3 regions of the Corynebacterium glaucum genome follow, and region 1 is predicted to be linked to each of the others. Evidence: predicted binding sites of a transcription regulator. Region 1 holds the regulator's gene; each other region holds the start of a gene.

Region 1 (10,700 bases):
GTTCTCGACACCCAGTGCACGGATCAGGTCGTGGCGCACGTCAGCGAACATCGGGAACGGCACCTCGAGCAGATCCTCGTGGGTCGCGCGCCAGTTGAAGTGGGAGTACTCGTTGTCGGTGGAGCCGCCGAGCACCTGGGTGTCGCGGTCCTCGAACTCCTCATTGAGCTTGCCAAAAGCAGCGATCTCGGTCGGACAAACGAAGGTGAAGTCCTTCGGGTAGAAGAAGACGATCTTCCACTTGCCCTCGTACTTGTCCAGGGACACGCGCTCGAAGTAGTCATCCGGGCTGGAGGCCTGGGCTTCCTTCAGGTTGCCACCCTTGAGGGCAACGAGGTCGAACTCCGGGAAACGCTCTCCAACAGTCATGATCGGCATAATGATCCTCCAATAAGATTTCGCTCACGCGACTGGTTTGTTTGTGCGCCATCCGCGCACCTAGTCACAATTGTGCCACAACAAACCCACTCTTTCAACGAGAAAACTTATCGTCTTCGTGTAGTGTCATAGGCATGTCCAATAAGGAGTACAAGCCCACCCTGTCTCAGCTTCGGACGTTTGTCACCATTGCGGAGAACAAGCATTTCGGCACCGCAGCGACCAAGTTGAACATTTCGCAACCGTCGCTGTCTCAGGCGCTAGTGGCGTTGGAAACCGGGCTGGGAATCCAGCTCATCGAGCGCTCCACCCGCAAGGTCATCGTGACCCCGAAGGGCGAAACGCTGTTGCCGTACGCCAAGGCTGCGCTCGATGCCGCAGACACGTTCGTCCTGCATTCCCGCGGCACAGAAGGCACGCTCGCCGGGCCCATCACTATCGGCGTAATCCCCACCGTCGCTCCGTACCTCCTACCCCATCTGTTGCGCGAGCTGCAGCAAAACTTCCCGGAGGCGGAGCCGCGCATCGTAGAAGAGCAAACCAACCACTTGCTCAATAGCTTGCGCGAGGGGCAGATCGATGTCGCAGTACTCGCGCTGCCGACCGAGGCCCCCGGGCTGCAGGAAGTTGAGCTCTACACAGAGCCGTTCGTCGCAGTCACCTCTGAAGGTCACCCGCTGGCAGGCCACTGCGACCTCGCCCTCAGTGACCTGGAGCGCTTGGAGCTTCTTTTGCTTGACGACGGCCACTGTCTTCGGGATCAGATCGTGGACCTGTGCAAGCTGGCGAATGTCCAGCAATCGCCCGCTTCGCAGTCCGTGACCCGCGCCGCGTCTCTGACCACCATCGTGCAGCTCGTAGTAGCCGGCCTTGGTTCAACGCTTGTTCCGCTGTCGGCAGTGGAGACCGAGTGCTCACGGCCTGGGCTTTCGGTTGCGGCATTTGATGGCGACTCAGGTGCAGAGCGCAGCGTTGGCCTTGCGTATCGCGCGTCCGCTGCCCGCGAGGACGACTTCGCAGCATTGGGCGAGCTGGTGAAGCAGGCGTACGAGTCTTCGATTGAACGCGTCGACACGGTCGTCCCAGGGTTACCGGCAACGCCGGAGGCGGGCTAGACTTCATAGCCCGGATATGAATGCAATCTCCAAACCCGACCTTTACACCGCGCTCGACGGCGTCACCCTCGCTGACGAGCGCCGTTTTCGCCGACGCCTAAAGAAGGCCCACTCGCCCGAGGCCCTCGAAGCGATTGCGAAAGACATCGAGACTGCGCGCAGGGTCGTTGACGCTCGCGACCAGGCAATTGGCGAGATCACCTACCCGGAGAATCTGCCGGTGTCTGCTCGCCGCGACGACATCATGGAGCTCATTCGGGACAACCAAGTGGTCATCATCGCTGGTGAGACCGGCTCCGGAAAAACCACGCAGATCCCGAAGATGCTGCTTGAGCTCGGCCGCGGCCGGCGCGGGATGATCGGGCACACCCAGCCGCGCAGGCTTGCAGCGCGCACGGTGGCAGAGCGCATTGCTGACGAGCTTGGCCAGGAGATTGGTGAATCTGTCGGCTACGCGATCCGCTTTGATGACCGGGTCTCCCCCTCTACGGCCGTCAAGCTCATGACAGACGGCATCTTGCTCGCGGAAATGCAACGGGACCGCTTCTTCAACGCCTACGACACCATCATCATCGACGAGGCCCACGAGCGAAGCCTGAACATCGACTTCTTGCTGGGCTACCTGAAGCGCCTACTGCCGAAGCGACCGGATCTCAAGGTCATTGTCACCTCGGCAACCATCGATCCGGAGCGCTTCGCCGAGCACTTCGCGGACGCGCACGGCAACCCCGCTCCGATTATCGAAGTATCAGGCCGCACCTACCCCGTCGAAATCCGCTACCGCCCCCTTATCGAACAGGTGCAGACCAAAGACGGCGTGAAAGAAGTCGATACCGACATGATCGACGGGGTCGTCGACGCATGCCAAGAACTGATGCGCGAAGGCGACGGCGACATCCTGTGCTTCTTCGCTTCCGAACGCGACATCCGCGACACCATGGAAGCGATCGAGAAGCAACATTGGCGTGGTGTCGAGGTGGTGCCGCTCTTCGGCCGCTTGTCCAACGCCGAGCAGCACAGGGTGTTTGCGCCGCATTCTGGCCGTCGCATCGTGCTTTCCACCAACATTGCGGAGACTTCGCTGACCGTGCCGGGAATCCATTACGTCGTGGATAATGGGCTCGCACGTATCTCGCGCTATTCCACCCGCACGAAAGTTCAGCGCCTCCCTATCGAGGAGATTTCGCAGGCGAGTGCGAACCAGCGCTCGGGACGCTCAGGCCGTGTCGCCGACGGCATCGCGATCCGCCTCTACTCCGAGGAGAACTTCGAGAACCGCGACGAGTTCACCGACCCAGAGATTCTGCGCACCAACCTCGCGTCCGTCATCTTGCAGATGATCTCGCTGCGCCTCGGCGATGTCGCGGAGTTCCCGTTCATCCAGCCGCCGGATCAGAAGTCCGTGCGCGACGGCCTGATGATCCTCCACGAACTCGGCGCGATCTCTAATGAGGAGAAGCACGACGCACCGGTGCTCACCGCGATCGGTCGGGACATCGCGCGCATTCCGGTTGACCCGAAGATGGCCCGCATGTTGGTCGAAGCGAACCGGTTAGGCGTGCTTGATGACGTCACCGTGATCGTGGCGAACATGACCATCCAAGATGTGCGCGAGCGGCCGCTCGAGTTTCAGGCACAGGCCGACCAGGCCCACGCCCGGTTCAAGGACAAGCAGTCGGACTTCCTCTCCGCGCTTAAACTCTGGGATTACATTAACGACTCGCGTGACGAGCTCACCGGCAACGCATTCCGCAAGCGCATGAAGCGTGAGTTCCTGCACTACATGCGTATTCGCGAGTGGTACGACTTGGTGCGCCAACTGCGCGACGTAGAGCGCGGGCTCGGTTGGTCCCGGGCGGAGAATGTGGCCAACGAGCGCGATGCTGACGCCATCCACAAGTCGCTCCTGACCGGGTTGTTGTCCAACATCGGCGCCCGCGACGGCAATTCCAAGGAATTTCATGGGGCTCGTGGGACAAGGTTCATGATCTTCCCCGGGTCGTCGTTAAGCAAAAAGCCCCCGGAATTTGTGATGGCCGCAGAGCTTGTGGAGACCTCCCGCCTGTGGGCGCGCGATGTGGCGAAGATCGAGCCGACCTGGGTGGAGCAAGCCGCCGGAGACTTGCTGCGACGCAGCTACTCGGAGCCGGTGTGGTCGCGGAAACGTTCCGCCGCGATGGTGCATGAGAAGACGATGCTCTACGGCGTGTCGATTGTTCGCGATCGACTCGTGCCCTATCACCGGGTTGATCCGGACGGGGCACGCAACATGTTCATCCGGCACGCGCTGATCGGCGGGGACTGGAACCGCCACCACCTGTTCATCGACCACAATGACGCTCTCATGGCCGAGGCTGCGCTGGTGGAAGAGAAAGTGCGCCGCCGCGGTCTTGTGGTGGACGAGGACGCGCTGTTCGACTTCTACGATTCCAAGTTGCCCGCCACGGTTACCACCGCACGGCATTTCGATTCGTGGTGGAAGAAGCAGCGCCGCGAGGACGCTCACTACCTCGACTTCGACCCCGCTGCGCTGGTGCAAGACGATGGGCTGGACACCTCCGACGCCGCGTTCCCGCCAAACTGGCGCCAGGGCACGATCACCTACGACCTGCGCTACAAGTTCGAGCCGAACGACCCGTTCGACGGTGTCACGGTCGAGGTGCCGGTGCCGCTGCTCGCAGGACTGGAGCCGGCCGGGTTCGACTGGCTCGTGCCGGGGCTGCGCCTTGAGCTGGTTACCGAACTGCTGCGCACCTTGCCCAAGACGCTACGCCGCAGCGTAGTGCCGGCACCCGACTTCGCCGCACGGGCCCTGCCGCTCATCAACGACGAACACAAGCAGGAACAATTGCTTGTCGACGCCCTGGCCAACGCCCTCAAGGACCTCGGTGTCCGCGGCATTGACGGCGCGGATTTCACGCCTTCCTCCCTGCCGGCGCACCTGAAGATGACGTTTGCAGCGATTGATCGTCGTGGCGAGATCATCGACAACGACACCGACCTGGCCGCGCTCAAGAGCCGTCAAGCTGGCAAGATCGCATCCTCAGTGTCGCAGGCTGGGCGCGCATCTGAATCGGATGCGGTGCGTAAATGGACAGCGGGGACGCTTGGAGAGGTGCCGGAAACTGTCACCACCACCATCGACGGCAACGAGGTCGACGCGTACCCGGCACTTGAAGCAACACCAGACGGTGTGAAAGTGACGGTGCACCCGACGAAGGCGGAAGCAGACGCGTCGATGACCACCGCAACGCTCACTTTGCTGCTACGGGAGATTTCCGTAAGTACCCAGCAGATGACGAAAGGACTGCCGCTGCGGCACAAAGTTGCTGTGGACCATTACCCGCACGGCGGAGCGGACGGGTTAGTTGAAGACGCCCGGGTTGCGGTGATCCGAGACTTGATGATTGCCCACGGCGGGGCGGTGCGTTCACCCGCAGAGTTCGATGCTCTGGTCCAAGAGATCAAGCCGAATGTGGCTGGTGAGGTGCGCCGAATCGTGGTCGGGCTTGCGCCTGCGCTGGTTGAATACGCCAACATCGCGCGTGAGCTCGACCAGTGGGAGGGCCCCGCGATCGACGACATGCGAGGCCAGCTCGCTTTCTTCCTGCCCCGTCACGCAATCACCATTCACGGCGCGCAGCATCTGCAGCACCTTCCCCGCTACATCGAAGCGATGCGCATCCGCCTGGGCGATCTACGTCTTGATCCTGACCGCGATGCCGACAGGCAGTCTGCAGTCGACGACGCAAAGCGCTACCTGGAGGCGAAGGCAGCCAAGCTACCGGCGAATCGGAGGAAGTCGCGTGCTTACAAAGATATTCTCTGGCGAATCGAGGAGTTGCGGGTCAGCCTTTTCGCGCAGCGCTTGGGCACCCCCCAGCCCGTAAGCCAGCGGCGCATCGAAAAGATGGTGGACAAGCTCGCTTAGAAGTCTTCGCGGTCGCGGCGGCGCATTAGCCTGATTTCGGATTCGAAGTCGTCCGCGCTCTCGAAAGACTTGTAAACCGAGGCGAAGCGGAGATACGCGACTTCGTCGAGAGCCCGCAGCGGTTCTAGCACCGCAAGACCGATTTGGTTTGCTGGCACCTGCGAACTGCCTTGCGCACGCACGGCTTCTTCGACCTGTTGCGCGAGACGTTTCAGCGCGTCATCAGACACGTCGCGTCCCTGACACGCTCGCCGCACACCGACGATGAGCTTATCTCGATCGAACGGCTCGCTCACTCCGTTGCGCTTCACGACGGTCAACACCGCTTTTTCTACGGTGGTGAAACGGCCACCACATTCGGTGCACTCTCGCCTGCGACGAATTGCAGAACCCGCATCCACGGTGCGGGAGTCGGTGACCCGGGATTGCTCATGGTGGCAGAACGGACAGAACACGGTTCACACATCCCATATGTTGCGGCGGTCATGGTTCTGGCGTCAGCTTACTGCAGCGACACCACGATCCGGGCTAGCGAGCCTGTGCAACCTACACATCCGCTGCGATCCGGGCGCTCTGAGCCGGGCCCACTGAGGTCGGCTCCTCCGCGTTGAAGACGCCGCCGAAAATCGATCCCACGGCCAAAGCCGCGGTCATCATGATGCCTAGCAAGAGGTTGTCCCGACGCTCTTGCGCCAGTTCGAAACGTTGTGCAGACGTGTCCGAGGCTACCAAATGCTCCCCTGGATTACGTCCGGGTGTTCGATACGACCTGACGAGCGGCCTTGCGCAATGCCGCCCAGCGAGTGAGCTGTCGTAGTTGGCAACATCCCAAACCTCCGCCGTGCGTCCCAGGGTGCAAACGCCGCTATCGATGGTGTTGTTGCTGTTAACGGGGCGGGTGACGATAGTCATGGTGTAGTCCTTTCCTTGGTGTGGAGCTCACTGTATTGGTCGCCCCCAACACACTCTGCCCGAATGCGATAGTGTGTTCGAACGATTGCATGTTCGATATATAGCACCCGCCGTTGACGCTGTCCACTCCCTCTTGAAGAATATCGAACATATTTGCTCACTGTGCTACTTTTGACCCGAAGCACATCGCCAGCAAGGAAGGTGCCATGGCACGCAAGAAGACCGACCCGAACAACCTGGACATGAGCGCACTCTCGGACCGCCAGCGCCGCATTCTGCAGGTAATCCAGGACGCTGTGGTGCTTCGCGGTTACCCGCCGAGCATCCGTGAGATCGGAGATGCCGCAGGCCTACAGTCGACATCTTCAGTGGCCTACCAACTCAAGGAGCTGGAGAAGAAGGGGTTTCTCCGCCGCGATCCGAACAAGCCGCGCGCCGTCGACCTTCGCCACCTCCCCGAGACCGCACCTAAGTCGGGAACCCGCAAAGCCTCAAAGCCGCAGGATGCCCCTGATGAGGCATCGACTCCACGATTCATTCCGGTGGTGGGCCAGATTGCCGCCGGTGCCCCAATTCTCGCCGAAGAGAATGTGGAGACGTACTACCCGATGCCCGAAGAGCTGCTTGGCGACGGCGATTTGTTCATGCTGAAGGTCGTGGGCGACTCCATGGTTGATGCGGCGATTCTGGACGGCGACTGGCTTGTGGTTCGCTCCCAGCCGGTTGCAGAGGAGGGTCAGATCGTCGCGGCACTTATCGACGGCGAGGCGACGGCCAAGGTGTTCCACAAAGACTCGACCGGCGTTTGGCTACTGCCGCGCAACGATGCATTCTCGCCGATTAAGGGCGATGACGCAGAGATCATGGGGCTCGTCATCTCCGTCTTCAGGTCGCTGTAGCCGCCCGCTCACAGCCGCTGAATTCCCTCTTTCGGGGGAAACGGATATAAACCCATGCGAACGGGCACCCCGTGTCTGGGATGATGTGAGGAATGGCCACTTCCGGTCAGAACAACTCCCACACCCACATCTGGAGGTGCCCGTTTTGTATGCCGAGGAACGGCGTCGTCAGATTGCCTCCCAGACTGCAGTCGAAGGCCGCGTCAACGTCACGGAGCTCGCATCGAAGTTTGACGTCACTGCCGAGACAATCCGCCGCGACCTCGCGGCGCTGGACAACGATGGCGTAGTGCAGCGGGTGCACGGCGGCGCGGTAGCGAACCAGGCGTTTTTGACTACCGAGTTCCCGCTCGATGCCCGCTACCGCTCCTCAACCGACGCCAAGCAGGCGATCGCACGCGCAGCACTGCAGTTTCTCCCGGATCAGCCGGGTGGTGGAATTTTCCTCGATTCCGGCACCTCAATCAACGCTCTTGCCAATCTCGCAGCTACGCAGCCAAATGCCAAAACCTGGTCGATCGTGACCAACTCACTGCCTACGGCCCTCGATCTTTCCACCGCCGGCCTAGATAGCGTGCAGCTGCTCGGCGGTACTGTACGAGCGATCACACAAGCCGTAGTTGGAGATACCGCACTTCGAACACTCGCCCTCATGCGGGCGGATGTCGCCTTTATCGGCACCAACGCGCTGACGGTCGATCATGGTCTCTCTACTGCGGACGCCCAAGAAGCCGCAGTCAAGTCTTCGATGGTCACCAACGCAAGGAGGGTCGTGGTGTTATGCGATTCGACAAAGCTCGGCAATGACTACCTCGTGAGCTTCGCACCACTGGATGCCATCGATGTAGTAGTCACCGATGCCTCTGCCCCGACCTCCTTCGTAGCAGAACTTGGCGAGCGAGGAATCGAAGTAGTTCTAGCTAAAGAAGTGGACTAAACCACACATACCCAAACAGCGGTATGTGAGACCTTGTTTGAACCATGCTTGAACCTTGCCAAAACGGGCACACTCGGACATACTGGGTGGTGAAGGCAACACCGGCGCGAAGTTTGTGATGCAGGGGTTGCCAAGGGCTAATGAAGTACGGAGCGCAGATGATTCTCACGCTGACCCCCAATCCGAGTATCGATGCCACCCTGGACATCGGCCAGTTAGAACGCGGGGCGGTGGTTCGAGCCACCAGTGCACGCAGAGAAGCCGGGGGCAAAGGCATCAATGTCGCCCACTGTGTGCACAAAGCCGGCCACCCGACCCTTGCGATCGCCCCGTGTGGCGCTGACGATCCTTTTGAGCTCGCGGTGCGTGGCATCGGAGTTGCCTTTACCCCGGTCCGTATCGACGGGCAGGTTCGCACCAACACCGCACTCACTGAACCGGACGGCACCACGACCAAAGTCAACGAGCGCGGGCCGGAGTTGGCAGCAGCCGATCTAGACGCAATCGTCGCCACGCTCGAAGCAAACGCTCGAGATGCTCAAGCGATTGTGCTCGCCGGATCCCTTCCACCAGGCGCTCCGGACGACTTCTACGTCCAGCTGGTTCGGGCTGCCCGCGCAGCCACGGGTGCCGCCATTGCGGTCGACACTTCCGACGCACCGCTAGTTGCCCTAGGCGCACACCTCGGTGAGGGTGCTCCGGACGTGATGAAACCGAATGCTTTTGAGCTTGCACAGCTCACCAACACCGACGGTGAGACCCTCGAAAACTCCGCGCTTTCCGGTGACTTCAGCGGCGTTGTTGGGGCGGCGCGCGAATTGATCGCGCGTGGAGCGCAGGAACTCTTGGTCACGCTCGGTGGCGCGGGAGCATGCTTGGTCACTGCCGACGGAGCGTGGGGGGCGACTCCCCCGCCTATCGAGGTCCGCTCCACTGTGGGTGCCGGAGACAGCTCGCTTTCCGGATACGTGATGGCCCGCGTTGAAGGTCTCGATCCGGCGGAGCGTCTACGCCGTGCGGTCGCCTACGGGTCTGCTGCCGCAGCCTTGCCCGGAACAGGTCTTCCGGCGCCGGACGCACTCGACCTCGACCACACAGAAGTTTTTCCCATTTGATCTACTACCCCCTTATCTGAAGTAGGACACGATGCAGCCACAATTAATTACCCCGGAGCTCGTCGCACTCGACGTTGATTTCGGGAAGACACCACGCGAGGTCATCGAACACCTTGCAGCGCTAATCGTCGATACGGGCCGCGCATCCGAGGCCAGCACACTGGTCGAGGCAGCGTCCGCCCGCGAGGAAAAGGCAGGCACGGGAGTCAACGGCCGCGTTGCCATCCCCCACTGCCGCACCTCGGCAGTGGAAGCCCCGACTCTTGCGTTTGCTCGCCTGTCGTCGTCCGTTGACTTCTCCGGACCCGACGGCGACGCGGAACTGGTGTTCCTTATCGCCGCGCCAGAGGGAGGCGGCAAGGAGCACCTGAAGATCCTTTCCAAGCTCGCGCGAGCCCTTGTAAAGGGCGACTTCGTAGAGACGCTGCGCAATGCGCAGTCCGACCAGGAGATCGTGGACGCGGTTCTCGCGGTGGTCAACGCTGAGCCCAAGAAGAAGGCTGCGAAAGCTGCCGGCGCGGCGGGAGCTGGCTCGACAGCTGTTGCGGCTGGAGAAGGATCGGCGGCAACCCAGGCGTCGATAAGCGAAAGCCCCAAGCTCCGAATTGCTGCGGTGACTTCATGCGCAACCGGCATCGCACACACCTATATGGCTGCTGATGCGCTGACCCAAGCCGCGGAGAAACGCGGCGATGTTGAGCTCATCGTTGAACCGCAGGGATCCTCGGGCGGGGATCGCCTGGAGCAGAGCTTCATTGACTCTGCAGACGCCGTGATCTTCGCGCACGATGTGGCGGTTCGCGACAAGGGGCGCTTCGCCGGAAAGCCGGTGGTGGATAGCCCGGTGAAGCGCGGCGTGAACGAACCGGATGCGATGATCGATGAGGCGATTGCGGCGGCCAAGAATCCAAATGCGCCGCGAGTCGCAGCCGCAAGCACTACCGGCGGGGAGGAATCCACCTCTGCTTCCGGCGAAAGCTGGCCGAAGCGGCTGCAGCAAGCCATCATGACCGGTGTTTCGTACATGGTCCCGTTTGTTGCCGCAGGTGGTTTGCTGCTGGCGCTTGGGTTCCTTATCGGCGGGTACGACATGGCCAACGGTTGGGAGGCGCTGGTCACCCAGTTCTCGCCGACCCAGCTGCCGGGTCATGAGGTAATGATCGACGGCGAAACGATGACGTTCCGGCGCTCAGGTTGGGCCCTGTATCTCGGTGCAGTGCTGTTTGCCACGGGGCAGATGGGTATGGGCTTTGTCGTGGCGGCGCTATCCGGTTACATCGGCTACGGGCTTGCAGGACGTCCCGGTATTGCCCCGGGCTTCATCGGCGGCGCGATCTCCGTCATGGTTGGCGCGGGCTTCCTCGGCGGCTTGGTCACCGGTATCCTCGCGGGCCTTATCGCTTACTGGATCCA
Region 2 (10,700 bases), 660 kb from region 1:
AGGGCCACACCGACCCGGCCGAGATCGAGGCGGACCACGCCCGCATCATGGCAGAACACTTGGAGGACCGTGCGCCCGCGGTGAAAACCCGCGGTGTGGGCGTTGTGGGTGCAAGGTACCGGCTGGACACGGGCCGCGTCGAGACCGTTTATGAGCACTTCGGTAGTTAAAGTGAGGGCATGACAAACCAGCGACCGCACCCACCTGAGATCTACATGCGCCGCAGGGTCGCGGCGCTCGTCGTCTTGCTGGTGCTGGCCGCGTTAATCATCTGGGGGCTGAGCGCGTGGGCAGGCAACTCCGGCGGCGACGACGAGGCCACCTCCGCCACAGCCACCGAGCCGGCCCCGGTCACCGAGCCGACGGTGCCGGCGCCCGAAGAAAGCACCTCTGCTTCGAGTGAAGCCTCTTCGACGGTGTTGAGTACTGCGGCGTCGACGGAGCCGTCGTCAAGCGAAGAGCCTCTTGCAAGCGGCAAGTGTGAGCTTTCTGACCTGCGAATTTCCGCTTCAAGCGACAAGCCTTCCTACGGTCCGGACGAGCAGCCGACGTTCTACATGATGGTGGACAACCCGACCGACACCGACTGCGTGCTGGATATTAGCGACGGGGACCTGCGGTTCGAGGTCTACGACATGGCCACCAACCAGCGCGTGTGGGCGGATACGGATTGCTACCCGTCGGTGACCACCGGGCGGCAGACGTTTGAGGCCGGCACCGAGAAGCCGTTCGAGGCGCGCTGGTCGCGTGCCGACTCGAAGCCGGGGCAGTGCGACGGACGCCAGCCGGTGCCGGCGGGGTCGTACTACCTGCACACGGTGATCGGCGATAACGCCTCCGACGCGATGCCGTTCAACTTAAGTTAGTGCTGGGTTAGAGTCCGGCGAGGATTTTCACGGCCTCTGCGAGGGTTTTGGCTTCGTGGACGCGCAAGCCGTCGAACGCAAGGGGCTCGTCAAGCTTTGGGACGATCGCTTGCGTGTAGCCCAGCCGCGCTGCTTCTTGCAGCCGGCGGCCGAGGTTGGGAACGCGGCGCAGTTCTCCTGCGAGGCCGACCTCACCGATCACCACCGTCTTGGGTGGCAACGGCTGTTCGTGCAGGCTGGACCAGGTGGCGAGCGCGACTGCGAGATCGGTGGCGGTCTCTGTGATGCGCACGCCCCCGACGGTGGCCACGTAGGCGTCCTTGTCGTTGGTGCGCTCGCCGCAGCGCGCTTGGAGCACAGCGAGCACCATGGGCACGCGGTTCGCATCAAGCCCGGTGACCACGCGGCGCGGCGACTTGTTCACCGGGTCGACGGTGAGCGCTTGCACCTCAGCGAGCATCGGGCGCACGCCGTCCATGGCCACGGTCACCGCGGAACCGTCCGGGGTCTGGCCGCGGTGCGAGAGGAAGAGCCCGCTGGGGTCGGGTACCTCGCGGATGCCGTCGGCGGTCTGCTCGAAGCAGCCCACCTCGTCGGTGGCGCCGAAGCGGTTCTTGATGCCGCGCAGCATGCGTAGCGACGACTGCCGGTCACCCTCGAAGTTCAGCACCACATCCACCAGGTGCTCGAGCACGCGCGGGCCGGCGACGTTGCCGTCCTTGGTCACGTGCCCCACGAGCAGGATGGGCAAGTTAGTGGTCTTGGCAAGCGTGGTCAGCGCTGCGGTGACCGCGCGGGATTGCGCGACGCCGCCCGCGACGCCCTCGACACCTGCGGCGTGCATCGTCTGCACCGAGTCCACGATGAGGAGGGAGGGCTTCACCTCATCAACGTGGCCGAACACGGTGTCCAACTGGGATTCGGCGGCGAGAAACAGCGTGTCCTTCAGCGCGCCGGTGCGTTCCGCACGCGCGCGAACCTGGCCGGCGGACTCTTCGGCGGTGACGTAGAGCGCGCGGCGGTCGTTACCCGCCCACTTGCTGGCCACCTCCAACAGCAGAGTGGATTTGCCCACGCCAGGTTCGCCCGCCATCAAGACGACGGAGCCCGGCACCACGCCGGAGCCGAGGACGCGGTCAAGTTCCCCAATTCCCGACTTGATTGTGTGCGTCGCGGTGGCGTTTATCGCCGTGATCGGCTGGGCTTTGGTAGTTGGGGTTAAAGGTGCCGTCGATAAGCGGGGGGCTCCTTGAGCTTCCTGCTGAAGGGTGCCCCACGAGCCGCATTCCGGGCAGCGGCCGAGCCACTTAGGCGACGTGTAGCCGCACTCAGAGCAGGTGTGGACCACCCGCTGCTTTTTGGCCACTAGTGGTTACTTGGTGATGTCGCGGTCGCCCTCACCAGCCGGCAGCAGCGGCGCAGACACGGTGGCCGGGACGTTCAGGGTGCCGGCGTCGAAGGTGAACTGCACGTCCACGTTGCCTGCGTAGGCGAAGTCCTGGTTCGGCAGGGTGGTCTCGATGTACTGGAAGCACTCGTTGTCGTACCGCGGCATGCGCTCGAGGCCCTCGGCGGAATCGCCGACGATGACGCAGTTGTAGCCCATCGCCTTCGGCGCCGGGCTGAAGTTGACCTCTTCGCCGTTGACGGAGACCGACTGCAAGGTGTGCTCCGCCATGGACGTGTCCTGGTTGGTGGCGGCGAACTTCAGGGCGGCGGTGCCTTCCTCGGAGAGCACGACCTGAACGTCCTGTACGGAGACCTCGTCGTTCTCGGTGAACGCGGTTGCACCGTCCACAGCTGCTACCTGGCTGGAGGTCTGGGTAATCTGACCAGCGGAGCAGCCGGCGAGCGCCAGCGCAGAGGCGGCGACGAGAGCGGCGACCGGCTTCAGGGACTTCACGAGGGTGTCCTCCATCATTTCGTTGCTAGGCAATTAATTGGCAATTCTGCACATTTACATTAGTCGCAGAGTGGGCAGATTGTGCATTTATGGGTGGGGTAAACTTTTGGCAGTGGGTGAACGCGGGGGCCTGTACTGTTAAATGGTCACGTAAACAAGCGCGAGGAGAGTTGCATGGAATTCAAAGTCGGCGAAGTGGTTGTGTACCCGCACCACGGCGCTGCGAGGATCGCAGACATTGAGCAGCGCGAGATCGGCGGCGAAAAGCTGGATTACCTCGTGCTGCAGATCCTCCAGTCCGACTTGGAAGTTCGCGTGCCTATCAAGAACACCGAGCTTGTCGGTGTGCGCGACGTGGTCAATGAGGAGGGCCTGCTGAAGGTCTTCTCGGTGCTGCGCGAGACCGACGTTGAAGAGGCCGGCAACTGGTCGCGGCGCTACAAGGCGAACCAGGAGCGCCTGGCTTCCGGCGACATCAACAAGGTGGCCGAGGTTGTGCGCGATCTGTGGCGCCGCGACCAGGGCAAGGGCCTTTCCGCAGGTGAGAAGCGCATGCTTGGCAAGGCGCGCCAGATCCTCGTGGGCGAGCTGGCGCTGGCGGAGCCGGTGGATGAGGCCAAGGTGTCCGAGATGGAGTCACGCATCGGCGAGATCATCGAGGAGCAGATCAAGGCCGGCATCATAGAGGATCCGGAAGACATCCTCGACGACGACCTGGATATGGACGACATCTCCTTCGACGACGAGGACGACGAAGATTAGTCGACGCGTCGTTGCCGTTGTCGCCGCCGCCGGGCAAGGCACGCGGCTTGGCGCGGCGGTGCCGAAAGCGTATGTGCCGCTGCGGGGGCGCTCGCTACTCGAGCGGTCGGTGACGGCGATGGAGACCTCCGGGGTCGTCGACTCTGTGGTCGTGGTGGTCAGCCCCTCCATGGAACCCGTCGCGCGCCGCTTGCTTCAGGGGCATTCGGTCACCTTCGTGCACGGGGGAGCGGAGCGGGCCGACTCAATCTGGAATGCACTCAGGGCAATTTCGCTTGACGACGGCTGCGTGCTCATCCACGATGCCGCCCGCGCCCTCACCCCACCGGGAATGATTGCTCGCGTGGCACGGGCCGTGTTGGAGGGTGCCGACGCCGTCGTGCCCGTAGTGCCGGTGGCGGACACGATCAAGGTGGTGTCGGGGGACGCGGTGACGTCGACCCCAGACCGTTCTTCCTTGCGCGCGGTGCAGACGCCCCAGGGCTTTGATCTTCGCACGTTGCGCGCGGCGAACGAGGCGTACTTCTCCGGTGCGCAGGATTTTGTGGCCACTGACGATGCATCCTTGATGGAGTGGTTCGGCGTGGACGTGCGCACCGTGCAGGGCGACCCGATGGCGTTCAAGATCACCACCCCAATCGACCTGCGGCTGGCCACCTCCATCACCGATGAGGTTGAGCCGACTGTGTTTGAGGTTCCCAGCGAGTAGCTGACATGTTCGAACGGCCCCGGCGAAGTGTTGTCGGGGTTTTGTAGTCTTTGGGTTGGCATCACGTTGGTGTTCGGGTGCGGCAGGTCGTCGATAAGCGATGCGAAAAGTTTTTCGATGTGACGCTTGTGCTTTCGAATGGCTTTCGATATTATTGCCTGTAGTTGGCTGGGGTTAATTCGGGAAGGGGTGAGACGATGAGCTATTTCGCGACAGAGCGCGAGGGCGATGAGCTGTGTGCGGCTGGGCAACGCGCGCGCGACGTGGAGTACGAGGTGTTTGCGCGCTATGCCGAGGCGGAGTTCGCGGAGCTTGACCTGGAGCTCGAATGTCGGCGGGTCGGGGAGGCGTTTGGACGCAGCAAAGCATGGGTTGAGCAGGCGATCTTGGCGTACTACCGGCTCGGGGAATTACCGGCGCTGAAGGCCCTGCAGGCGGAGACTCGCCGGTTGGATGTTGTGCGGCTGGATGCGATCGGGGAGACCGTCGACCGGCTGCACAACCTGCCACGCGAGGAGGTGCTCGAAGAGCTCGATGCGTTCCTGGTCGAGATGTTCACGCCGAAGAAGGCTGGGCAGATTTTGCCGTCGGCAATGGCGATTCGTCGCAGACTCAATGAGCTGGTGCGCAAGATCGATGCCTCACTAGCTCCCGATCCGAAGAAGACCAAGCAGCGTAAGGACGAGAAGGACAGGCCGCTCGGTGCGTGCGAGACCACGTTCTATGGTCTGAATGATCTTGAGGCGGGTCTGAGCATCACCGGCAACGTTGGCGTCATCGCCTCGATGGAGCGCTACGTCGACCGGGTGGCCAAAGAGGGCAAGCTGACGCAGAGCGAGGCGGTCCAGGCCATCCTCACTGGCCAGTTGTGCACGAACACCAAGATAGTTTTGCACGTGTTCGCGCAGAAGACGGATCCGTCGTCGTACTTCATACCCAACTTCGGCTGGACCGACGCTGACGGTACCGCGTGGCTTGAATCGCTGATGGAGGAGTCCCCGCCACAGATCATCGACCTCGACGCTGCCGCGGCATCCGTCACCGATGCCTACGTGCCCACCGACGCTATGAAGGCGTACGTGCAGGCGCGCGACGGCACATGTGTGTATCCGGGGTGCGATGTGCCCTCAACGAAGTGCCAGCTGGACCATCGCATTCCGTTCGACGACGGCGGCCCGACCACGCCCGCGAACCTGTTCTCACTGTGTCAGCGCCACCACAACATCAAGACCGATCGACGTGCGTTCTACGTCCCGGACCCCGCAACGGGGGAAATCGTGTGGCTGTTTGCCGACGGCACCTACTCCGTCGTAGCGCCGAACGGCATCCTCGAAGAATTCACTAGCCCGGACAAACCACGCTGGCGACAGACGATCGCTCAGCGCCGCGAACGCAAGGCCGTGATCGCTGAGTTCAACGCGCGGTGCCATGCTGCGGTCGAGCGATTCGAGGCGGACAACGACTACGAGGCGTGCGTTGCCGAGCTGGGAAAGCTCGAGAAAGCCAGCGGCCTGAAGTTCCAGTACTGGCCGGAGGAGCCGATGGATCTGAAGATGCACCCGAACGAATGGAAAGAACTGCTTCGAAGCGCTTACCTGGACGGGCATATCACTGCAGAAGAAGCCGGGATCGAAGAACCGGTGCCGTTCTAAGCGAACTAGGTACGGTGGCTGACATGAAACTGCTTCTCGCATCTTTCCTCCACCCGCGATTGAGCGAGTTCTTCGACGGCGAGGTGTTGTACATCAACGATGCCGCGAAGAACATGGATGGCACTCCATTCGTCGAAGAGGAACGACGGGCACTCGCGGAGTGCGGAGAGCCCACGACTGAGGTGAGCGTCGCTGAGCTCACGACCGAGGAGTTCACAGCGCTGCTCGACCGCTGCTCCGGCGTCTACGTGGCAAGCGGCGAATCCTTCGAAGTGCTCGAGGCGTTGAAACGCAACGGCAACGACAAGGTGTTGGCCGACGCGGTCAGAGCCGGCCTTCCGTACGCGGGGTCATCCGCTGGCGCCGTGATTGCCGGCCCGACCCTCGAGCACACACCGCCGATGGATGAACCCGCCGAGGACCTCAACCTCACCGACTTCAGCGGGCTCGGGCTGGTCAAACACTGCATCATTCCGCACGCCCAGGGCACGCTGGGGCCCTACCCGGCGTCCATGATCGGCGGCATGGTGGAAAAGTACGCAGCGGACTACCCGCTGCTTCTGCTGCGAGACGGTCAAGCATTGCTTGTCGACGACCAAGGGGAGCACCTGATCTGACATGACAAACCTGCGAGTGGGCAGCGCATTTGACGCGCATCAAATCCAACCCGGTAAACCATGCTGGATCGCCGGCATCCTCCACCCAGACTTCGACGGCTGCGAGGGCCACTCCGACGGCGACGTGGTCAGCCACGCAATCGTTGACGCGGTGCTTTCCGCGTGCGGCTTGGGCGACCTCGGCTCGTTCGTTGGCGTTGGCCGCCCGGAGTACGACGGGGTGCGCGGCGTGCAGTTGCTCGGCGAACTGCGCGGGCTCCTCACGCAGCACGGCCACACCGTGGTCAACGTCTCCGCTCAGCTCATCGCCCAAACCCCCAAAATGGCGGCTATGCGGGAGGAGTGCGAGCAAGTGCTTAGCGACGCCCTCGGTGCGCCCGTCTCCATCTCCGCAACCACGACCGACCACATGGGTTTCACGGGCAGCGGCGAGGGCCGCGCCGCGATCGCGACTGCGCTGGTGGAGCTTGCTTAACGACGCCTGCGTGTGAACTAGAGTTGGCGCTGTGACTCAACGCATCTACGACACCGCCACCCGCACGCTCCGAGACTTCGAACCGGTCAAACAAGGCCACGTCTCGATATACCTTTGTGGGGCAACGCCGCAGGCCAAGCCGCACATTGGGCACCTGCGCAGCGGTGTCGCGTTCGACATTGTCCGGCGCTGGTTCATGGCGCAGGGCAACGACGTCGCGTTCGTGCGCAACGTCACCGACATCGACGACAAGATCCTGACCAAGGCAGCGGAACACAACCGCCCCTGGTGGGAATGGGTTTCCACCTACGAGCGCGAGTTTACCCGGGCGTATGACGCGCTCGGAGTCTTGCCGCCGTCGGTGGAGCCGCGCGCGACCGGCCACGTGACGCAGATGGTCGACTACATGCAGCGGCTGATCGCCAACGGCTACGCCTACGAGGCGGACAGCTCGGTGTACTTCGATGTGAACGCTTGGGTGAACGCGGGCGGGGACTACGGATCGCTTTCCGGCAACCGCCCCGACGAGATGAACCAGGGCGAAACTGACAACCGGGGCAAACACAATTCGCTCGACTTCGCGCTGTGGAAAGCCGCGAAGCCGGGTGAACCGCACTGGCCGACACCCTGGGGCGACGGCCGCCCAGGCTGGCACCTGGAGTGCTCGGCGATGTCCACCTGGTACCTCGGTGAGGAGTTCGACATCCACGGCGGTGGCCTTGACCTGCAGTTCCCGCACCACGAGAACGAGCAGGCGCAGTCGCACGCGGCGGGCGACAAGTTCGCCAACTACTGGATGCACAACCACTGGGTGACCATGGCCGGGGAAAAGATGTCGAAGTCCATCGGCAACGTCTTAGACATCGATTCGATGCCGGTGCGCCCCGTGGAGCTGCGCTACTACCTGGGTTCGGCGCATTACCGCAGCGTGCTGGAGTATTCGCCGGAATCGCTCGCGGAAGCGGCGGCGGGCTATAAGCGCATCGAGGACTTCGTCAAGCGCGCCGGCATCCCGGAGCCGACGACGTGGACCGAGGGCTTCGCAGAAGCCATGAACGACGACTTCGCCGTCCCGCGTGCACTCGCCGAGATCCACAACCTCGTCCGCGAGGGCAACAAGGCCGACGACACCGCCAAGACCGAGATCGCGGCCCAAGTGCGCGCGATGGCGAGTGTGTTGGGGATTGATCCTGGCGTGTGGGAGGATGCGTCGACAAGCAATGAAGCCCTGGGTGTGCTGGTGGAAGCTGAGCTGGAACGCCGCGCCGAGGCTCGCAAGAACAAGGATTGGGCCGAGGCTGACGCGGTGCGCGACCGGCTCGCGGCGGCGGGCATCGAGGTCACGGACACACCCGAGGGCCAGAAATGGGAGATGAAGTAGATGGCGAAGCCGTACGAGCGCCCCGATAAGCAAAAGAAGAACAAGAAGGGCCCGACGAAGGGTTCGGGCGGGCAACGCCGCCGCGGGCTGAAGGGCAAGGGCGCGACCCCGAAGGCGGAGGACCGCGTCTACCACGCGGCGCACAAACGCAAACTGGAGCAGCAGCGGCGCGCGCAGGGCCGCCACGAGCGGGAGAAAGCGGACCTGGTCGTCGGCCGCAACCCGGTCGTGGAGTGCCTGCACGCGAAAGTGCCGGCGGAGGCGCTGTATGTGGCGCTCGGCACCGCGCACGACGACCGCCTCAGCGAGGCCGTGACGCTGGCGAACTCGAAAGGCCTGCCGGTGCACGAGGTGCAGCGCAGCGTGCTCGATGAGATGACCGGCAACGGCATGCACCAGGGCATCGGCCTGAAGATCCAGCCGTACAAGTATGCGGACGTGTTCGACCTGATCGCGGGCGTCAACGACCGCCAGGAGACCGGCATGTTCGTGGTGCTGGATAACATCACTGACCCGCGCAACCTCGGCGCGGTGATCCGCTCGACGGCGGCGTTTGGCGGCCACGGCGTGATCATCCCGGAGCGCCGCTCGGCGCAGGTCACGGGCGTTGCGTGGCGCACCTCGGCGGGCACTGCGGCGCGCCTGCCGGTGGCCAAGGCGACGAATTTGACCCGCACCATCAAGGAATTCAAGGACAACGGCTACGTCGTCGTCGGCCTCGACGCGGGCGGCGAGCACACCCTGGATACCTTCGATCAGGCGACGGACCCGGTGGTCATCGTCGTCGGCTCCGAGGGCAAGGGCATCTCCCGCCTCGTGCGCGAGAACTGCGACGTCATCATGTCCATCCCGATGGTGGACTGGGTCGAGTCGCTCAACGCTTCCGTCGCGGCGGGCGTTGTGCTCAGCGAGTTCGCGCGTCAGCGACGTCAGCCAGGAAATCAGTAAGCAGCTGTACGCGTTACTATCGGCCGTATGCCCTCGCTTGCTTCGATTGCCGCAGAAGTTGGTGTGTCTCGAACGACCGTCTCCAACGCGTACAACAACCCGGAGCAGCTGTCGAAAGCGCTGCGTGAGCGGATCCTGGCGGTGGCAAAGGCGCGCGGGTACGCGGGGCCGGATCCGATGGCGCGCTCGCTGCGCACGCAGAAGACCGGGGCAATCGGGGTAGTGCTCACTGAGGCGCTGAACTTCGCGTTCGAGGACAAGGCCTCGGTCGACTTTCTCGCGGGATTGTCGGATATTCGGGATTATTCGCTGACGCTGATTCCCGACGGCGCGAGCATGCACACCGCGATTGTGGACGGCATAGTGGTCTACTCCGTGCCCAGCGAAGATCCCCAGCTTGCGGATGCGCAGGCGCGGGGACTTCCGCTGGTGGTGTGCGACCAGCCGAAGGATGTCGAGGTGCCGTTTGTGGGCATCGATGACCGCAAGGCGATCAAGCCCGCGGCCGAAGCGCTGGTGCGCGCCGGGCACCGCCGTGTCGGGATTCTGGCGAAACGGATGTTCTCCGAGCCGTACAACGGCGAAGTTGAAGACGTCTCCTCGGCGGATCTGGTGGTGCAGCGCGAGCGCGTCCTTGGCGCACAGGAGGTGCTGGGGGAGGTGCCGGTGGTCACGCGCCACCTGAACGACCCGGATTCCGCCGCCGACGGCGCGCGCGAGCTGCTCGGCCTCTACCCGGATCTCACGGCCGTTTTGTGCACCACGGACTCGATGGCACTCGGCGTGTTGGAGGCGTTCGGCGAAACGCTTTCGGTCACCGGTTTCGACGGCATCGAAGAAGCCAGGCTCCGCGGGCTCACCACCGTACTGCAGCCGAATCGGCGCAAGGGGGAAGCGGCGGGGGTGATGTTGCGCTCGCTTATCGACGGTCGCCCTACCGGCCCCGAACGCATCATCCTGGACACCGACTTCGTGCCCGGCAGTACCGTGTTTGAGGTGTAGTCAGAGGCGCCGCAGCCAGATGCTCGGCGGGTTGACTGCGTCGGGCGAGAGCACGACGCGCAGCTCTTCTTCTGAGGGTTTCGCCATTGCGATCGCGGTGCCCGGCTTGAGAAGCTCAGCCAGCTGATTGTGGGTGTGTCGGGCGCCACCGATGCACGAGTCGTCGTTAGTAATTGCCCCGAACTCGACAGTGTCGATGGCTGTGACCTGCTCATCGTCGTTTTGGCTTAGCGTGCCGGTGACCTCTGCGCACGGGGTGGTGCCGGCGAAGGTGGGGGTGTCTTTGGTGTCGGTGAGTCGGACATTCACCGTGCCGGCAGCATCGGCGGGGAGGTTACCTGGCAGATCCGGCTCAGCGTAGATGGCGACAACCTGCCACGTTTCC
Region 3 (10,700 bases), 310 kb from region 1:
GCCGCCCTGGCGCAGGGCGAGCTCCAAGGCCTTGAGATCGCCGTCCTCCACGGACGCATGAAGGGCGAGGAGAAAGACGAAGTGATGGGTGCTTTCGCCGCTGGCGCCGCCGACGTGCTCATCTCCACGACCGTCATCGAGGTCGGTGTCGACGTCCCGAACGCGACGGTGATGATGGTGCGCGAGTCCGAGCACTTCGGCATCTCCCAGCTGCACCAGCTGCGCGGGCGCGTCGGCCGCGGCGGCAACCAGTCGCTGTGCCTGTTCCACACCTTCGCCGAAGAGGGCACGCCCGCCTTCGAGCGCGTGAGCCAGGTCGCCGCCACACTCGACGGCTTTGCGCTGGCGGAACTCGACCTACTCAACCGCCGCGAAGGCGACGTGCTGGGCAAGGAGCAATCCGGCATTGGCCGCACGCTGCGCCTAGTCAACCTGGTCGACGATTACGCGATAGTGAAGCGCGCCTACGACGACGCGGCGAATATTGTTGCCAATAACCTCGAGTTCGCCCGCGCCGCGACGGCCAACTTCGCGCCGGAGGACTTCGAATACCTGGACAAGAGCTAGATAGGACTGGGACCGACATGTCACTGACCCGCATCATCGCCGGCGAGGCCCGGGGCCGAAAGATCAAGGTCCCGCCAGAGGGCACCCGCCCCACCTCCGACCGCGCCCGCGAAGGACTCTTTTCCTCGCTCCAGGTGCGTTTCGGTTTCGCTGGCCAGCGGGTCCTGGACCTCTTCGCCGGTTCGGGCGCGCTCGGTCTCGAGGCCGCCTCCCGCGGCGCGGAAGAAATCGTCCTCGTGGAAAACGACCCGAAAGCCGTCCAGATCATCGAGCACAACGCCTCCGTCGTCGGCCACCCGAACGTGCGCATTGAGCCGGTCAAGGCCTCCGCCTACGTCGCCCGCGCCCCGCGCAAGCACTTTTCCATGGTGCTCGCCGACCCACCCTACGACCTCGCGGACGAGGCAGTCGCGGAAATGGTCGAAGCACTCAAGCCATTGCTTGTCGACGGCGCCGTGGTCGTTGTCGAACGCCATCGCGAGAGCCCCGAAACCGCTTGGCCCCCGGAGTTCACCCCAACCGGCCAGAAGTTGAAGAAGCGGCTGTACGGTATCGCCAGGATGGATATGGCCGTCTACTCGGATCCGGATGAAGGAGATGACTAAGTGACTACCGCAGTGTGCCCCGGTTCGTTCGATCCGATCACGAACGGCCACCTTGACATCGTCACCCGCGCCACCCGCCACTTCGACGAGGTCATCGTGCTGGTCACCGGCAATCCCACCAAAACCTCGGGGCTTTTCACTATCGACGAGCGCGTGGACCTGATCCGCGAAGTCACCGCCGACAACCCCAAGGTTCGAGTTGACCATTGGGGCGGCCTGCTCGTCGATTACACCACAGCGCACCACATCACCGCGCTGGTCAAGGGGCTGCGGTCCTCGTTGGACTACGAGTACGAGCTTCCGATGGCGCAGATGAACCGCCGCCTCAGTGGCGTGGACACGTACTTCCTGCTTACGGACGAGAAGTACGGCTACATTTCGTCCTCGCTCACCAAAGAGGTAGCGAAGTACGGCGGGGACATCACGGGGCTGGTTCCCGACATCGTTCGCGAGGCGATTGCGAAGAAGTTCGGGTGAGCTTGACCCTTGCCGGTGTCGGCGCATCGGTCGCGCTCGGCGCCGCACTGCAACGCATCTCCGGCATGGGCATGGGGCTCATCGCCGCGCCCATCCTCGCGCTCCTACTCGGGCCTATTGACGGAGTGTTGGTGGTCAACGTCATCGCCGTCATCAACGCTGCTCTGAACACCCGCAGCATGCGTGCGGACATCGACTGGAAGAAGTTCGCACCGATCGCAGCAGCTTTGATCCTCGGCGTGATTCCGGGCACCTGGGTGATCCCACGTGTGTCCACCGACGCACTCCAGGTGCTCATCGGTGTACTTCTGATCATCGCGCTCAGCGTTGTCACCCTTGGCAAACGCAAAGTGCCCAACGTCGAGGGCGTGGTGCCCGCGGCGATCGCCGGCGCGGTCGGGGGTTTCATGAACACGCTGTCCGGCGTGGCCGGGCCCGCGATCACCGTCTACGCCCAGGCCGCGCGGTGGGATCAACGCATGTACGCGGCGACGCTGCAGCCGATCTTCTTGGTCGCCGGGTCGCTGTCTTTCGCCGGCAAGGAAATCTCCGGCGCCGCCGATATCGGTACTATCGACCCCGCCATCTGGGTCGGTACCCTCGCTGGCCTTGTGGTTGGCGTAATCGTCGGCAAGCAATTGGCTCCGAGGGTGCCGAAAGAGCGAGCCCGCCGGATCGCGCTCAGCTTGGCGTTCCTCGGCGGGCTTACCGCGCTGGTGCGCGGCGTCATCGGGCTGGCTAGCTAGTTAGAACAGGGTCGAGAGGAACGCCTGCGTGCGCTCGTGCTGCGGGTTGTCCAGCACCTCGGCGGGGGCGCCCTGCTCGGCGATGTGGCCGTCCGCCATGAACACCACGTGGTCCGCCACCTCGTGGGCGAACGCCATCTCGTGGGTGACCACCAACATGGTCATGCCCTGAGCTGCGAGGTCCTTCATCACTCGCAGAACTTCCCCGACAAGCTCGGGGTCGAGGGCGGACGTGGGTTCGTCGAAAAGCATGAGCTTCGGGTCCATGGCAACCGCACGAGCGATTGCCACGCGCTGCTGCTGACCGCCTGAAAGCTGGATCGGGTACGCATCCGCCTTCGACTCGAGTCCGACCATGGCCAGCAACTCCATCGCGCGCTGCTTGGCCTGCGCCACCGGCTGTCCCTTGACGTGCACGGGGGCTTCGATGATGTTCTCCAGCACCGTGCGATGGCCAAACAGGTTGAAATTCTGGAACACCATGCCAATGTCGCGGCGCTGCTTGGCGGCATCCTTCTCACTGATCTCGTGGAGGATGCCGCCGCGCTCGTGATAACCGATGAGCTCGCCGTCGACGTAGAGGCGACCGGCAGTGACCTTCTCGAGGTGATTGACGCAGCGCAATAACGTGGACTTACCGGAACCGGACGGGCCGATGATGCAGGTCACTGTGCCGGGCATGACCTCGAGGTCGATGCCCTTGAGCACGTCGAGATTGCCGAAGGATTTCCAGACGTCGACCGCCTGAACCATGGGAGTGTGCTTCACGGTCATGTTCCTAGCGTCCTTTCTGCTGGGGCTCATCGACAATCTGCACGTTCTGGGGGATCGTGCCTTCCGCGTCCGCGAGGCTGGCCAGCTGGCGCCTGGTGAGCTGGCGAGTCGCGCCCTTTTCAAAGTGCTGTTCTAGGTAGTGCTGGCCCACCATCAGGAGCGAGGTGATGGCCAGGTACCAGGTCGCGGCGACCAGCAACATCGGCACCGGCTCGAAGAGTGCGGCGGCGATGTCCATGGAGCGGCCGTACAGCTCCAGGGAGTATGGCACGGCGACGACAAGCGATGAGGTCTTCAGCAGCGAGATGAACTCGTTGCCGGTGGGCGGGATGATGATGCGCATCGCCTGTGGAAGCACCGTGCGGCGCATGGTCTGGGACCAGCTCATGCCCAGTGCCTTCGACGCCTCTACCTGGCCTTCCGGCACCGACGAGATGCCCGAGCGCACGATCTCGGCCATGTACGCCGCCTCGTTCAGGCCGAGGCCCACAACGGCGAGCATGAACGCCGACGACGTGAACGGCTCGAGCGAAACTTCGGCGAAACCCAGGTTGATCGAGTCGTAGATCGCGCCGAGCAGACCCCAGAACATCAGCTGCACGTACACCGGTGTGCCGCGGAAGACCCAGAGGAAGATCCACGCAATGGATTTGAACACCGGGTTCGGGCTCATCCGCATGACAGCCAAGATCACGCCGCCGATCACACCAATGATCATCGCGAGAACGGTGATTGCGATCGTGTGGCCGGCGGCCGTTGCGATGCGGGTGTCAAACAGGTACTGGAAGTAGGTGTCCCACCCGTACGCCTCGTTTCGGGCGGCGCCGATGACGAACCAAACCGCCAGTGCGATCAGCACTGTGGCGAGGATCCAGCGACCGGGGTGGCGCAGCGGCTTAGCCTCGATGCGCTCGGGGCGTGTGCGGGTACTCATTGCGTTGCCTCCCTGTACGGCTGCTCATTGATCATGGCCTCGTCGAGGAGGCCGCTTTCTACGTTCCATTGGTCCAAGATTCGCTGGTACTCCCCGGTGTCGATAAGGTGTTGCATCGCCGCCGCCATCGCTTCGGCGAGGCCGGAGTCTTTCTGCACCGCGAAGCCATACGGTGCGGCATCGAACATTTCCCCAACCAGCTCTAGCTCACCGTCGGAGCGCTGCGCAGCCCACGCCGTCGCGGGGGAGTCGGCGCTCAACGCATCGGCGCGTCCCACAAGCGCGGCCAGCGCAGCGTTGTCAGACGTGTCGAAAGACAACACGGTGAGCGGCTCCTCGCCGCGCGCGATGCACTCATCGTTCTTCGGGCGGACATCGTCGGTTTCCGAGACAGTGGTGCGCTGCACTGCAACAATCAACCCGCACGGATTCTCGGGGTCAACCCCGCTTCCTGGTTGCGAGGCCCACTGGATACCGGCGTAAAGGAAGTTGACAAAGTCGAAGCTCTCGCGGCGCTCCTCGGAGTCGGTGAACCCTGACATCCCCGCGTCAATGCTGCCCGCCTGCACGGCTGGCATAATCATCGCAAAATCCATCTCAGAAGGCTGGAACTCCAAGCCCATCACGCTCGCCAGAGCGCGCCCCAGATCCATCTCCAGGCCGATCAGAGCACCCTGCGAGTCCTTGAACTCAAACGGAGCGAACGGCGGATTCGTCCCCGCCGTCAGCGTGCCCTTCGCCGCCACCTCAGGCGGCACCATCGCGGCGATCTCCGGCACGGCATCAGGAGTGGCTGGTTCCCAGCCCTCAGGGTTTCCGCCCTCGGCGTTGGTCACACACCCAGACAGCAGCGCAGCGGCCGCCACACACACCGCGGCCACCCGTCGCCGAGGTGCTCCAAATGTCAACTGCATATTTTTCTCTCGAGTCAATAAATTCGTCTTCCTGCATCGTAAACCCCAATCGGGAGGTCGGAAAATTCGCCATTGCTTAACGACGGATTCCGCGTCGCAGAATCACCTCGTCCTCAGCCTTGTAGCGCGCTGCCAGCCCGCCGAGCAGACATACGCACATATGTTCGAACGCTTAGATGGCTTTGTTGGAGTCAAGTTCTATGCTGGCGACACGTTCAACTCAATTGGGGGAAATTTGCCGTCATGACTACCACGCTTGCCAGCCCACCTGATTCCCGTGGACGCCTGATTGTCGCTCAAATCAAGCACAACCACCGGAAATCAAACACTGTTCGCGCTGAACTCCTCGACCTGATCGCCGATTTCGATGAGTTGGATCTCGCGAGATCATTCGGTGCGAGCAGCACGGCCAGCTGGCTAGAGCGTGAGCTGAGGTATCCCACATCCACGGCATACGAGTACGTTTCCGTTGCCAGAAAACTACGGGTCTACCGGGGTCTTTTTCACTTCTTCCGGGCCGGAGTGATCGATTACACCACAGTGCGGTTTCTGCTTCGCTACGTCAACCACGAGAACCAGGACCAGCTCATCGAACTCGCCACAACTCTCTGCTTCGCGGAACTCGAGAAGGCGCTCGCCGGAGGGGAAACCGACAAAGATAAACCCGATGCCCCATTCTTCAATGCCCGCAAACGCAAGGATGGGTGTCTCGAAGGCGACTTCCTGTTGCCACCCGTAATCGGTGAAGCGTTGCTTGCCGCGTTGAAGATCGCGCAGCTCGCCGCAGAGGGCATCACTGATAGCGGAGAAGCCATCGACAGTGATGCCTTCATTGCCGAACTGGTTAACGCATTGAATGGGGCGGAATCCGATGATCCAGACACTGACGGCGAAGAACCAGAAAAGGAACCAGAAGAAGCCGGCGGTTTTGATATCGGCTTCGATGACTTCGAAACAGATGCTGCGGGAGACGACCAAGAGAGCTGGAGTGAAGAGGTAAACCTGGGCCCTGGCCCAGAAATCGAGGAAGCCTGCCCCGGTGAACAGACGAAACGCTCCAGCGAGATCTCACTTCGCACAATTCGCGGATTGCCCTCGCGTTACGGTCCGCCAGTCAAAGCTGATATGTATGACGCGTTCGTCACCATGATCAACATGGTCCGCACCTTCCCGCATCCGGCAACTCGGGCACCCGGGGCTCAAGTGACCGTCATGCTCACTGAAGACGGCAAAGCATGGATGCCGTCAAACCCGCAGGCCCCGTCGAAGGTGGTACAGAGCTACGTCGCCAATGCGATGGTCCGCGGGCACCTGTTGGACTCCAGGGGCCTGACCATGCACTTCGGACGCTCGCGCCGGTTTGCCAGTGACGGTCAAATTCAAGCGCTGCTTTCAGTATGGGGGCACCAATGCGCGATGCCGGGGTGTACCCACTCCAGATTCCTCGAGATCCACCACATTCGCGAATGGGCGGAAGGCGGCAAAACTGATATCAGCAACCTGATTCCGCTGTGCTCGAGTTGCCACTCCAAAGTGAGTCACGGCATTGCCAGGATCGTTGAAAACGGACCGGTGCTCGAGTTCAGCTTTCTTGACGGCTCCAGGTTCATCTCCACCAATCGGAGCCTGCCCGAATCGGCATCATTCGAACTCATCGAGCATCGCGACGACCCCTCGTTCGCGTAGTTTCCGCGGCGCAGAAAATTCTGCGAGGCAGAAAAAGTTCTGCGAGGCGGAATTGGAATCCAAGCGGGGGAGCCTAACGCTGAACGGTTCGCAAACCGCGCATGAGCAGCTCGATGAGCTGGCCAACGACCATGGAGCCGATTGCGATAGTCAGCATGACCGAGGTTGCCTGGCTCGAGCCGCGAGAGCTCTGTGCCCAGTCGCCTTCGGTGAGGCCGTTGAACATCATCGACGAGCCTTGCAGTTCTTGTTTGCTCAGTTCGATCGGGTTGACCGTGTTCGGGATCGACGACCCGCGTGCCCAAGCAATGGCAGCGTCGCGAGCTGGACCCGGTTCCATGCCCTTAGCGAGGTCGAGGAACATGTCGGAGCTGCTCACGGCCTGCAGTGGGTTGCCTTCCGGGTTGGTGCTAAGCGGATCATTCGTCGGATCCAGCTTCAAGTCGCTTGACGACGACGCCTCCTTAGTCTGCGCCGAAGCCACTGGCAGGGCGGTAACAGAGGAGGCGATGAGTGCCGTGGCAACGATGCTGGAAACGAAAGATTTACGCATAGCCGAAATGATATCCGGCTAGGTCCGAAATCGCTGAATCCCTCAACGGCCCGCATCCATTGCTCGGAGCATTTGCTAAACGACGGCTGGTCCGTAGTGCCTGCCTCGCGGATTTTCGCCAGGGGGTACGCGGTGCTGACCTCCCCGAACCCCAGAACGCGCAGGCGATTACGCGGGTTCCGGGCGCTGCGCTAAACTCTTTTGCCATTGCCCCAGTAGCCCAATTGGCAGAGGCAACGGATTCAAAACCCGTCCAGTGTGAGTTCGAGTCTCACCTGGGGCACCAACAGTTTCCCCTACCGCTCGCGCGTTGTTCGTGGTTGACTTTTCGTGGCTGAGTGATGCCCGATATAGAAGCACCGGAAGGCGGGGAGCCTTGACAGTTACGGAAACGAATCGCCGCGAGCTGCAAGCTGGGCAGGTCGAGCGTACATACATCGTCGCGGACCGCGGGGAGCGTCCGGTGACACGCGGGTGGTTCCACGTCGGTGCGACGATCGCGTTCGCCCTCGCCTCGACCGTGTTGATTACGTTTGCCTGGATGACGCTACGGTGGCCAGAGGCGCTCGGCGTGACCATCTACGGCGCGGGCATCATCACGCTATTCGGGGTCTCCGGGATGTATCACCGCTGGCCGTGGCGTTCAGCATCCACGGTGCAGTGGTGGCGCCGCACCGACCATGCGACCATCGCCGTCTTCATCGCGGCGACATATACGCCGCTGTGTGTGATCGCCTTCGAACCGCGGACCGCCGGGATCATGCTTGCCGTCGCCTGGGGCGGTGCGATCCTCGGCGCGATCCTCAACTTGGTGTGGATCAATCACCCGCGCTGGCTCGACCTCGTGGTCTACATTGGCCTCGGCTGGATCATTGTGCCGCTCGTGCCCACCCTGTGGGCTGGAACTGGCCCGGTGGTGGTCACCCTGATCTTCCTCGGCGGGGTGATCTATACCCTCGGCGCGCTGGTCTACGGCTTTAAATGGCCTGGCCGCCAAGCGCGCTACTACGGCTACCACGAGCACTTTCATACCGCGACCATCGTTGCCGCGATCTTGCACCTTGTCGCTATCTGGATGGTGGTTGTCGCGGCAAGCAACTAGCTAGACTGGTCGGCCATGACCACTAAGCGCCTCCTGCTTATCGACGGCCACTCAATGGCCTTCCGAGCCTTCTACGCCCTGCCGGTGGAAAACTTCTCCACTTCGGGCGGCCAGCACACGAACGCCGTTTACGGCTTCCTTTCCATGCTGGCCAACATCCTCGCGGAGGAGCAACCGACTCATATGGCGGTCGCCTTCGACGTTGGGCGCAAGACCTTCCGCACAGAGAAGTTCCCCGAATACAAGGCCCAGCGTGAGGCCGCACCGCCGGAGTTCAAGGGCCAGGTGCCGATTATCGAGGACCTGCTCGGCAACCTCGGCATCGTCACGCTCAGCAAGGAAAACTACGAAGCCGACGACATCCTCGCCACCCTCACAACAGAAGCCAAGCAGGAGGGGGATTTCGAAGTCATCATCGTCACCGGAGACAGGGATTATCTTCAGCTTGTCGACGGCTCGACCACCGTGCTTTACCCAACCCGCGGCGTCTCAACCCTTACCCGCTTCACACCGGACGAGGTTGAAAAGAAGTACGGCCTGACGCCCGCGCAGTACCCGGATTACGCCGCGCTGCGCGGGGATCCGTCGGATAACCTGCCCGGCATCCCGAAGGTGGGGGAGAAGACCGCGGCGAAGTGGATCACACAGTACGGGACTCTCGACGGCCTCATCGAGCATGCGGACGAGATCAAGGGCATGGCTGGTGAGAACTTCCGTGAGCGCATTGACCAGGTGCGCTTAAACCGCGAGCTGACCCAGATGGTGACGGATGTTGAGCTGCCCGTGGGGCCGAACGAGCTGCAGATGAAGCCGGCTGAGGTGGGTGTGGTCGCGGAGGCGTTCGACAGCCTCGAATTCGGCACCAATCTGCGTGAGCGTGTGCTGGCGTCCGTCGAGACGACCGGCGAGGTGCCCGAGAACGCCGACACCGTCGAGCTGCCGGACGTGGTCGTCGAGGATGCGCCGCTTGATGAGTGGCTCGCCGCCCGGGAGGGCGAAGGACTCGCTCTGTATCTTTCCGGCACTCCGACGCCGGGGCAGGGGGATGTCGTGGCGCTCGCAGTCGTCGATAAGCAACGAAAAGCTCTGCAACGAGATGCGAGCGACCTTTCTCCGAGCGAGGATGCGGCGCTGAAAGCGTGGGCGGAGTCGAATGCGCCGAAGTTCCTGCATGAGGCGAAGGCGGCGTTTCATATGCTGCAGGGACGTGGGATTACGCTGCACGGCATTGCGCACGACACGGCGATTGCGGCGTATTTGCTGCGGCCGGGGCAGCGCACGTACGCGCTCGAGGATGTGTACCAGCGGCATTTGAAGAAGCAGCTGGTCATCGGCGGCGATCAGCTGAGCCTGCTGGGTGATACGTCGTTGACTGATGCCGCGGCCGCGGTGATGGAGCTTTCGGCGGCGTTGGCTGAGCAGCTGCGTGAGATCGACTCCTATGAGCTGTACGCCGACCTCGAACTGCCGCTGATCAGCATTCTTGCCGAGATGGAGCACGCCGGCATCGCAGTCAACCTCGAGGTGCTTGAGGGGTTGCACAAGGACTATGTGCACAAGGTCGCGCAGGTCGAGGAGGAGGCTCGCTTGCTTGTCGACGAGCCCACGTTGAACCTCTCCAGCCCCAAACAGCTCTCGGTGGTGTTGTTTGACAAGCTCGACCTTCCGAAGACGAAAAAGACGAAGACTGGGTACTCGACGGCCGCGGGCGAAATCGAGGCGCTGGCGGAAAAGCACCCGCACCCCTTCCTGGATCACTTGCTGGCGCACCGCGAGTATCAGAAGATGAAGTCCACGATTGAGGGCTTGATCAAGACGGTGCAACCGGATGGGCGCATCCATACGACGTTCAATCAGACGGTGGCTTCTACTGGGCGTCTGAGCTCCGCTGAGCCGAACCTGCAGAATATTCCGGTGCGTACGGAAGCGGGTCGGATGATCCGCTCGGCGTTTGTGGTGGGTGAGGGGTACGAGTGCCTGCTGACGGCTGACTACAGCCAGATCGAAATGCGTGTGATGGCGCACCTGAGCCAAGACGCGGGGCTGATCGAGGCCTACCGGGCGGGGGAGGACCTGCACAACTTCGTGGGCTCGCGTGTGTTCGACGTGCCGATTGACCAGGTGACGCCGGAGCTGCGCCGTCGCGTGAAAGCGATGTCCTACGGCCTGGTGTACGGGTTGTCGGCGTTTGGTTTGTCGAACCAGCTGAACATCCCTGCGGGCGAGGCGAAGCAAATTATGGAGGCGTACTTCGAGCGCTTCGGTGGAGTGAAGCGCTACCTGGACGAAGTGGTGGAGCAGGCGCGCCGCGACGGCTACACCTCGACGGTGTTCGGGCGCAG

The links. Region 1 encodes LexA, which represses DNA repair genes until DNA is damaged. Its sites were predicted from a motif close to CGAACANNTGTTCG; they were not measured.
Region 2: a site for LexA is predicted at 4,344-4,357, ahead of CGLAUT_RS10380 (HNH endonuclease signature motif containing protein). Genes of this name have one in related genera too.
Region 3: a site for LexA is predicted at 5,171-5,184, ahead of CGLAUT_RS05665 (HNH endonuclease signature motif containing protein). Genes of this name have one in related genera too.

The regions. Positions count from the first base shown of each region.
Region 1 is NZ_CP047358.1:1,459,473-1,470,172, forward strand. Features, by position in the region: gene CGLAUT_RS07110 (peroxiredoxin) at 1-378, opposite strand, end outside; gene CGLAUT_RS07115 (hydrogen peroxide-inducible genes activator) at 513-1,493, shown strand; gene hrpA (ATP-dependent RNA helicase HrpA) at 1,510-5,424, shown strand; gene nrdR (transcriptional regulator NrdR) at 5,421-5,879, opposite strand; gene CGLAUT_RS07130 (hypothetical protein) at 5,971-6,336, opposite strand; gene lexA (transcriptional repressor LexA) at 6,543-7,235, shown strand; gene sugR (transcriptional regulator SugR) at 7,381-8,172, shown strand; gene CGLAUT_RS07145 (1-phosphofructokinase family hexose kinase) at 8,331-9,287, shown strand; gene CGLAUT_RS07150 (PTS fructose transporter subunit IIABC) at 9,319-10,700, shown strand, end outside.
Region 2 is NZ_CP047358.1:2,120,590-2,131,289, reverse strand. Features, by position in the region: gene CGLAUT_RS10410 (carbonic anhydrase) at 1-170, shown strand, start outside; gene CGLAUT_RS10405 (hypothetical protein) at 180-866, shown strand; gene radA (DNA repair protein RadA) at 874-2,232, opposite strand; gene CGLAUT_RS10395 (hypothetical protein) at 2,239-2,784, opposite strand; gene CGLAUT_RS10390 (CarD family transcriptional regulator) at 2,944-3,531, shown strand; gene ispD (2-C-methyl-D-erythritol 4-phosphate cytidylyltransferase) at 3,527-4,240, shown strand; gene CGLAUT_RS10380 (HNH endonuclease signature motif containing protein) at 4,438-5,892, shown strand; gene CGLAUT_RS10375 (Type 1 glutamine amidotransferase-like domain-containing protein) at 5,916-6,509, shown strand; gene ispF (2-C-methyl-D-erythritol 2,4-cyclodiphosphate synthase) at 6,511-6,984, shown strand; gene cysS (cysteine--tRNA ligase) at 7,016-8,365, shown strand; gene rlmB (23S rRNA (guanosine(2251)-2'-O)-methyltransferase RlmB) at 8,366-9,313, shown strand; gene CGLAUT_RS10355 (LacI family DNA-binding transcriptional regulator) at 9,341-10,315, shown strand; gene CGLAUT_RS10350 (hypothetical protein) at 10,316-10,700, opposite strand, start outside.
Region 3 is NZ_CP047358.1:1,152,784-1,163,483, forward strand. Features, by position in the region: gene CGLAUT_RS05630 (ATP-dependent DNA helicase RecG) at 1-567, shown strand, start outside; gene rsmD (16S rRNA (guanine(966)-N(2))-methyltransferase RsmD) at 591-1,172, shown strand; gene coaD (pantetheine-phosphate adenylyltransferase) at 1,173-1,649, shown strand; gene CGLAUT_RS05645 (sulfite exporter TauE/SafE family protein) at 1,646-2,395, shown strand; gene CGLAUT_RS05650 (amino acid ABC transporter ATP-binding protein) at 2,396-3,169, opposite strand; gene CGLAUT_RS05655 (amino acid ABC transporter permease) at 3,174-4,103, opposite strand; gene CGLAUT_RS05660 (ABC transporter substrate-binding protein) at 4,100-5,017, opposite strand; gene CGLAUT_RS05665 (HNH endonuclease signature motif containing protein) at 5,261-6,703, shown strand; gene CGLAUT_RS05670 (hypothetical protein) at 6,777-7,256, opposite strand; tRNA gene CGLAUT_RS05675 (tRNA-Leu) at 7,466-7,542, shown strand; gene trhA (PAQR family membrane homeostasis protein TrhA) at 7,633-8,358, shown strand; gene polA (DNA polymerase I) at 8,374-10,700, shown strand, end outside.